Regions from separate parts of the Enterococcus sp. LJL90 genome, predicted to be linked through region 1. Evidence: riboswitches for the same ligand, from Rfam matches in the RefSeq annotation. Region 1 holds a riboswitch; the other holds the start of a gene.
What was found. Region 1 has a riboswitch for thiamine pyrophosphate ahead of tenA (thiaminase II). Riboswitches for the same ligand answer to the same signal wherever they lie in the genome.

Region 1 (4,217 bases):
AAGGGCCAAATTTATAAAATGATAGACCTGTTAAAACTCATTTGGAGCTTTAGCAGGTCTAATTTTTTATTAAAAATTGAAATCAACGACAAATATTGTTTCAGAGTCCTTTGGAAAAATGAACTTGCATTTTGACTTAGATTACAAGGGCCGATGATTTCCGTTTCAATTGGCCGGATTTTCGTTTGCTTAGTTCGCCGTTTTCAGAATTTTTTTTGGTGTTGAGCAATAAAATTAGCAAACTAACTTAACACTTCATTTCCAAGACAAACTTGTGCTATCTTTAAATAAAAACTGTTTTATAAATTCAGATTGGAGTGTTTTTTATCCTATATCTAAAAGAAATTACCGAGGAAAATTGGCGTGTGGTAGCAAATTTGTCAGTAACAACTGACCAAAAAAATTATATTGAAACAAATAAAGACTCTTTATTAGAAGCGGCTTATGACAAATCGCTAAATTGGCTTCCTCTAGCTCTGCAAGATGATGAAATCATTGTCGGCTTTGCGATGGTGGGGGCTTTTGATGAAAAAACGAAGACAATTTGGCTTGACCGCTTGATGATTGATCAAAAATTTCAGCATCAGGGTTACGGCCAAAGATTTATGAAAAAATTACTTGATTACTTGCAACAAAATTGGTCTGTAACTCAGATTCTTTTAAGCGTTCATCGGGAAAATAAAAAAATTTTTCAATTTTATGAAGCGACTGGTTTTGTGAATACACATCAAATTGATCCGGACAATGGAGAAATTATTATGGTCTTGACCTGCTAAGTATTTTTTGTTTATCAAAAAAAATGTTATATTTTCTCATTTATTTAAAAGAAACAGAAAAAGAAAACGTTCGCTTTTAATTACTATTTTAAAGATAATTTAAAACGCTTTCGCAAAGGCTTATCCTTTAATTTTTTCTAAAACTTGTGTTATATTAACTCTGCAATTATTTCAGTTTAAGAAAAGGTGTGGAAGCGATGAGAAAGTATTTTGCAGAATTTTTAGGAACTTTTATGTTGGTGTTTTTAGGAACCGGCACAGTTGTGATTGCCCAAGGCGATACTTTAGCAATTGGCTTGAGCTTTGGTTTAGCCATCACGATTATGGCCTATGCGGTAGGCGGCGTTTCCGGTGGGAATTTTAATCCGGCGGTCTCAATGGCAATGATGATTAATAAGAGATTGTCAGTCAAAGATGGTCTAATTTATATTGTTGCGCAAGCTTTAGGAGCAATCGCTGCTTCTGGTGTGTTATCCATCTTTATTTCAGCCCTAGGTTTAGACAGTGGTCAATACGGGCAAAATGATTTTTCAAAAATCAGTGCAGGAATGGCTTTCTTGGTGGAAGTAATCATTACCTTCTTATTTATTTTTGTTATCTTAATGGTCACCAGCAAACAATTTGGTAATGCGCAAATGGCACCAATTGCGATTGGTTTAGTCTTGGCCTTCTTAATTATTGTGGCCTTGAATTTAACTGGCGGCTCTTTAAATCCCGCAAGAAGCTTAGGACCAGCATTGTTCGCCGGTGGTACGGCTCTCAGTCATTACTGGGTCTTTTTACTAGCTCCATTAGTCGGTGGAGCACTGGCAGCTTTTGCAGGTAAAGCAATGGGCAGTGAAGAATAAAAAATTTAACCAACGAGAAGTGCCCACAAAAGTTAGCATTCAAAACTGACTTTTGTGGGCACTTTTTTAATTAATTTCAGCTTTTTTCTGATAACCAAGTTTCGCCGGTGAAGGCCATCTCCCAAAAAGCTAGTTCGTATTCTTTGGAAAGAATAAAATCCTCTTTAATTTTGGCTTTTTGCTGGTTAGTTAAGTCAGCAGCCAATTCATCCATTAAGTCAATCATTTCCTGTGTTGAGGTTTGGAACCAATCACTGGCATAGGTCGCCAGCCAATTCTGATAAATTTTTGGTGCCGGCTGCGCTGTGACATAGGTCTTACCAATATCTGCATACAACCAATAACACGGGAGAATTGCCGCAATCGTGTGGGCCAAACTGCCACTCATGCTGGCACGATAAAGGTGCGAGGTATAAGCATAAGCCGTAGGAGCTGGTTTCAATTCTTGAATTTCCTGTTGACTGATATTCAAAATTTCTGCGTGCTCCTGATGGACAGTTAACTCAGCTTCAGCAGTCAGCTTGGCTTTTTCGGCCAAGACGGCTGTCAGAGCAAAATCCTCGGCTTGTGAAGCAGCAATAGCATGGATTTTGCCGTAATGCTTAAGATAATAAATGTCCTGCAAAATATAAAATTTAAACTTTTCCAGAAGCAAATCACCTTGAACAATTCCTTTTACAAAAGGATGATGTAAACTTTTTTGCCAACTTTCTTCTGTTGCCAAGCGCAATTCTTCAGTAACTCTCATAAAAAAAATCCTCCTCAAGTCCTTCTAAAGACGTGACGCAGGATGGTATGTTTAAGTCAGCTACAGATAGACCCTCAGCTTGCTTAAACTCTACTTCCCTCCGCTGGTCCTAACCAGTTCAGGTTCTAAGGGTGCTAAACTTTTGTTTATCTCAGCCCGCAGGCGCCCCTAGTAGAAATTTTTTTATTTGTCTTGCTAAGTAGTATGCTAACAGATGTCAGATTGAAGTCAAGAATAAGCAAAAAAATAAACCACTAGCTGCGGTGGTTATCTGGAGAAAAGCCGTTTTAAAATTTTTGAAACTTTACCAATCTTTGAAGGTCGATAAAGTGAAAAAATTAGAAAAGGTTTCTCAAGATAAGCCAACTGTTTGCTAGCAGTTTATAAAATAAGTGCAAAAATTAATCTTGTTTTGGTGCTTTTTTCTTAAATAAAACAATCGTGAAGACTGCTAATAATGCTAACGTTAAGAAAATTAAGCTGATATCCACTTTGGCAGACATAAAGCCTAACACTGCGGAACCGATAATTCCGATAAAAGAGCCGATAATACCAAATTTTTGCAAGCCGTTTAACTGATCCATCACATCACGGAAACCAACTACAAGGCTAACGGATGCAGCAAAGGCAATAATTCCTAATACAATATGCAAGAAAATCATTTTCTCCCTCCTCTCCTTGTAAAAGAATAGCAAACAAATCATATTTATCGAAACAATCTGCTTCAACAGTGAAAAAAAGATTTTGCAGTTGGCAAAAAGCGAACAGCCGGGATTTAACTAGCACTAACTTTGAAATCCTTTCAAAAATAGGTGTAAAAGCGATTTTTTTTTCGGATTTTCTTTTGATAGTTTCCTAGATTTGCTAAAATGAATTGAAGCTTTAGTTTTGTCGCAAAATTTGCGATTAGGAAAGAGGAGGCAGGTTTGTGGCTAAAAAATATACAAAAGAGCATGAAGTAACCTTTTATGAATGTGATGTCAATCAGCAGATGACCTTTCCAGCACTCTTAAGTGTTGCCGTGAAGGTTTCAGAAGATCAGAGTGCGTTGTTTAATCGAGGGAATGAATATATCCATCAGCTGGGCTTAGGTTGGGTAATTACCAATTATCAAATTGCTATCACAAGAATGCCGACAGTCGGCGAAGTTTGCCAAGTTACTACGGAGGCCAAAGAATACAATAAATTTTTCTGTTATCGCAGCTTTTGGTTTCATGATGCAGCTGGCAATGAGCTCGTGGCAATTGAGTCGGTGTTTGTCTTGATGGACATGGCAGCCCGCAAAGTGACCAGTGTGCCGGATGAGGTCATTGCCCCTTATGAAAGTACCAAAGTAAAATCAATTCGCCGATTTCCAGCAATTGAAAAGGTGGAGACAGGAAAGACGCTACCGTTTCGGGTCCGTTTTTACGATATTGACAGCAATCATCATGTCAACAATTCAATTTATTTCAATTGGATGATTAACGCACTGGACTACCAATTTTTAGTCGAGCACCGGCCGTTGAGCGTCAACATTCGTTTTGATAAAGAGGTTGAATATGGTGCGACGGTGGACAGCTTAGTGGAAGTTGTTGAAAAAGAAGGACAGCTTTTGACCCGCCATGAAATTCGGCTGGGGACCGAGCTTTGCTGTGAAGCGAATTTTATTTGGGAGCCAATAAAATAAATAAAAAACTTCAGAAAATTGTATCTTGAAGTGACTTTTGAAAAGCCAGCTAGTTAGGCTAGCTTTTCGTTTCACGACTTTCACAATTTTTTGAAGTTTTTTTACTATTCCTCCAAAAACTCTTGCCGTTCAGCGGCCAGCAACTGGCTATTAATGGCAATCAATAATTTTAAGCG
Region 2 (4,217 bases), 760 kb from region 1:
GATTTTCTTTGGTGGTGCCAGCCCCATAAAAGAGGGCATTGTACTCAACCCCTTTAAAAATCGGCAGGTTAATCCCCACTGAAGGCACTGCTACCGCTCCGATGACCGCAAAATCCGAATCTGAAAATTGGTCTTGGATAACCGCCTCCGTGCTAATGGCGGAAACCTGATCATAATCAAAGGTCGCCTGGGCATCCTGATTTTCAACGATATCGTCCCGCGTATAATTACCAATTGAATATTGCTCGGTATTGCGGGCCATTAAAAAATCTTTAATCTGCTCATTAAAAACTAACGCCAGGCCGGCAACTAGCAACAGCAGCAGAAAAATATTCGACAGCCAGCGGAGCACCGGATTGCGTTTTTTCCTTTTGCGGGTTGGCTGCGGCCGTTTAGCCGAAGCTTTCTTTTTCTTACTCATGACCGTTCCTCCTGTCGATTGCCCTTAAGACAACCAACGTTTTCTTATTGGTATTTTACCACATTTCCTTTAAGATTTCGTAAAACTGCGCTTGTCAGGGAATAGTCTCACAGCCTTGTGAAAAATTTGAAAAACTAAAAAAATTTCCTTCACAAAAACTGAAATTTAATTTTCTTTTTTCATTCGCCGCCAATTCTTCCGCAAAATCGTCAGCTTAATGATAGAATACTGTTGACTTTTGTCTCCTTTGTAACAAAATCTTAAAAGAAAAGAAATACCTAATTTAATGAAAACAAGGTAAAATAGAATTAGCATAATCTAGGATGGGGAGGGGTTTAATTGAACAGCAATATTTGTGTCCACATCGACACATTGAATAACACCGTTTTAACGCGGGGCATCTATGCCAGCGACTTTTTTGCTGCCATCACCCACCAGCCTAAGAATTTATTATTATTAGATACCGCGACAACTATGGGGGAATTTGAATCTCATACCGGTATGAAGATGATTAAAGGGACCGAGGCCGTCATCAATTACGGCCAGCAATGGCAACGGCGGGGACCCAGCAGCCAAAACAAGTGGATTGATTTTAATGATGTGACGATGCTCAAGGAATTAACACCGATTGAAATTTCTGAATTATTGTATCTCGGTCACACACAGCATCCGCTACGTTCGCCGTTTTTTTATAAAATGCAAAATAATTTTGTCTACTTCGATGGTAGCGGCTACTTCAGCAAGACCTATTACCGCTACTTAGATGAATTTTTCCAAGTCTTGGCGAAAAAAATCACGACAATTTTACAGCCGCGGGTCAATGAACGCCGCTCGATTTTTCGCCGCAGCAGCGCTGTTGAGCCGATTCCAACAAGTCAGCTGAAAACCTTGAAGCACCTCTTTCAGGAGGGAATTTCCTTTAGCTTTGATAAGGCGGAATACACCAATCAATTATTTAAAATACCCATTTACGTTGTGGAAGATCGCTTCTGGAAGTCACAATCAGCCCAAGCAAGTGAGCAGCTAGCAGCTTCGATTACTTACAACGCCAATGAAAAAAGCTGGCAAATCGCCATTGAAAATGACGATTTAAATTATTTAATCAACCAAAATGCAAATTAATTACTCGCTAAAGCATATTATCTGTGATAAAGTAAATGCATAATTAAATACAACTTTGCAAAGGGGAGCCCTTGTGGCTGAGATTGAGTAATACTCTAAACCCTCGTACCTGTTTCGGTTATTCGAGCGTAGGAATTGTAATGGTCAGACGACACGTCCAACCTCTTCTTTGCATAGACCAAAGGAGAGGTTTTTTATGTCGAAAAAAATGGATATTCGTGTGTGGGTCGAAGGAACATTGGTGGCGGCCATGGCAATGGCCTTGTCTTTTATTCCGTTGCAATCATTAAACGCTAGTTTAGATTTATCACTGGGAATGGTCCCGTTAGTTTTGTATTCTTATCGCCGCGGCTTAATCCCCGGCCTAACAGCCGGCTTTGTCTGGGGCCTTTTAAGCATCGTCTCCGGCAACGCACTGAAATATATGGTATCAGTACCACAAATTATTTTTGAATATCCCTTCGCCTTTGCTTTTGCCGGCATGGCGGGCATTTTCGCCCGCCAAGTACAGCAGGCTATCAGTGCTGACAAAACAAAAAAAGCCATCACATACGTTGTGATTGGCGGCATTGTCGCAGCCTTTTCCCGCTGGTTCTGGCACTTTTGGGCAGGCGTATTCGTCTGGGGCGCTTACGCACCCGAAGGCATGAGCCCTTACTGGTATTCCTTCACGCTAAACGGCGCCAGCTTTTTAATGAACGCCATCTACATCGCAGTTGTTTTAGGCGTGTTGGTTTCAGTAGCTCCTTCATTGTTTGTGGTGAAGACTGCACCGCAGGTTTTTTCGGCGAAGAAGTAAAAAAATCCTTGCTTTCAATTTGGTGCACTGCCCTCAACAATTTTGATTTCTTGAGGGCAGTGCTTGCCAATAAAAGCAGGGATTTTTTATGTTCGATTGTCATATACTCGGGCTGTTATTCGTGCAGGAATTCCTTCTGGACCTAGCTCAACGGTTAATAGTTGACCAAAATTACCATTTTTAGCAGCCACATCTAAAGTATTATAAATTTCGATTTTTTAGTTGACATACTCCGCAGCAGTGGCCAATTTTTCTAAACCTGCCGTCAATTCTTCCTCGACCTGTTCCCGATCCTTTACGTAGGCATAGTTTTCCGGGATATCCGCATAGGAGACGATATTTTCTCCTTAATAAAATACGGGCTCACTTTCATTTGTCTAAGCTCTCTAAAGCCCACGGGTGGATTGCAACTTGTTGGATATAGCGTACCCTTTTGTCCAGTTCGTACTCAAGCTGTCTTTAGAAAATCCCGCCCCCACCAATTTCTTGCGAATTTTGGCGATTAGCTGTGAAAGTTGGACCAACCGTGAATTTGTCACTTCACCAGGCCAAATTAGCTGACTTAACTGTTCTCGATCAATAAAACTGCCCTGTGCATTAAACAAAATAATAAATACTTTCCGCTCATTTTTGGATAAGCTATCCAAAAATTTCTCTTGGCGAATCTCAATACTTTGCTTTGAGATTCGCTCAGCTAAAGTTGTTTCAGCTTCCGTCATGATATCTTTTAACTCAATTAAAGAAATATTTTTTCTGATTCTTTTTAAAACCCCAAATTCCTCATGTTCAACAGTATTCTTCGCTGTATTTTCCTCAGTTACCTGAAGTAAAACAGCATCTGCAGCCTTTGTCGCAGCAATAATTGGTTGGATTTCTTCTTCCAAAAAAATAGTTTGACTAATTATGATAATGGTGAAAATATCCAAATACTTCTGCCCTCGTCTCTTCAAAATACTCTCAAACATGACTTTCGAGCAAAAAACTTCATATCCCAATAGTTGAAGTTTATTTTGAAAATCTGATTCTGATAAAACATCCTTCGTAAGAATCCCTATATGTGCCACCACAACACCTCCTAAAAATTTACCTTTTTTACTCCTTGCTATTACAAAACTTTAAAAAAAAGCAAACATCTACCGATTTTTATTTATCTATGACTAATTATCAAAAATAAGAAATATCATTTTTGATATGATTCACTAATAATTTTAAAAGCTTTACAATAAAGTGTCAATTTATATTTGGCCGTTTTAAAGTAATATTTTTTTATATTTCTATATTTATAATTAATTGCAATTATTTTCATCCTTAAATATTCTGTGTACCCTCTCAGATTATAGCAACGAAAAACTGCAATAAAAGCAGTTCCTAAGATAACTATTTAAAAAGTTAAAAGTATTTCCTTTTGAGGAAGAAATCCTCTCCCATTGCAAATACTGAAACGTTTAATCAAATTCCCAGTTCTATTAAAACTGCAGCCGCTAATTTTTATTATCTTATGATCGAAAAAATTTTTCTTTTTATGTAACTAGTTGACACACTGTCCTGTTCTAAGTAAAATTTTTTCCTTTCATCTCTTCCGTCAACCAATCAAAATCCTAAAACTTCTATTTATATATAGAAAAAAACTGCTCAGTTACAAGCAGTTTTCAGGTGATATATTTTATGATAGGCTGTTCAGTTAGGACTTTAAAATACTCCCCACCTGAATCCAAACTTGCCATGATCGTTTGAAAATCCTCAGCCTGTTGAGGGTTTTTAATTGGAACAAAATCGTAATTGCCTTGTTTGGTTCGGTAACTATAAGCCCATGGATTGCCGGCTGTCAGTTTAGTGCTGTAGGCTTTCCCGAAGACAAGATATTTCATATCTGTA

Region 2: it holds a riboswitch for thiamine pyrophosphate, as region 1 does, so the genes downstream of both, thiT (energy-coupled thiamine transporter ThiT) here and tenA (thiaminase II) in region 1, are expected to answer to the same signal.

Annotation. Positions count from the first base shown of each region.
Region 1 covers NZ_JBXPBQ010000001.1:936,743-940,959, forward strand. Annotated here, with positions in the region: gene AC1Z3S_RS04275 (GNAT family N-acetyltransferase) at 366-776, shown strand; gene AC1Z3S_RS04280 (MIP/aquaporin family protein) at 974-1,624, shown strand; gene tenA (thiaminase II) at 1,701-2,372, opposite strand; TPP riboswitch at 2,451-2,552, opposite strand; gene AC1Z3S_RS04290 (hypothetical protein) at 2,774-3,034, opposite strand; gene AC1Z3S_RS04295 (acyl-ACP thioesterase domain-containing protein) at 3,301-4,041, shown strand; gene AC1Z3S_RS04300 (asparaginase) at 4,146-4,217, opposite strand, start outside.
Region 2 covers NZ_JBXPBQ010000001.1:174,606-178,822, reverse strand. Annotated here, with positions in the region: gene AC1Z3S_RS00830 (class A sortase) at 1-421, opposite strand, end outside; gene AC1Z3S_RS00825 (hypothetical protein) at 761-1,543, shown strand; TPP riboswitch at 1,595-1,695, shown strand; gene thiT (energy-coupled thiamine transporter ThiT) at 1,740-2,342, shown strand; gene AC1Z3S_RS00815 (helix-turn-helix domain-containing protein) at 2,729-3,406, opposite strand; gene AC1Z3S_RS00810 (helix-turn-helix transcriptional regulator) at 3,992-4,217, opposite strand, start outside.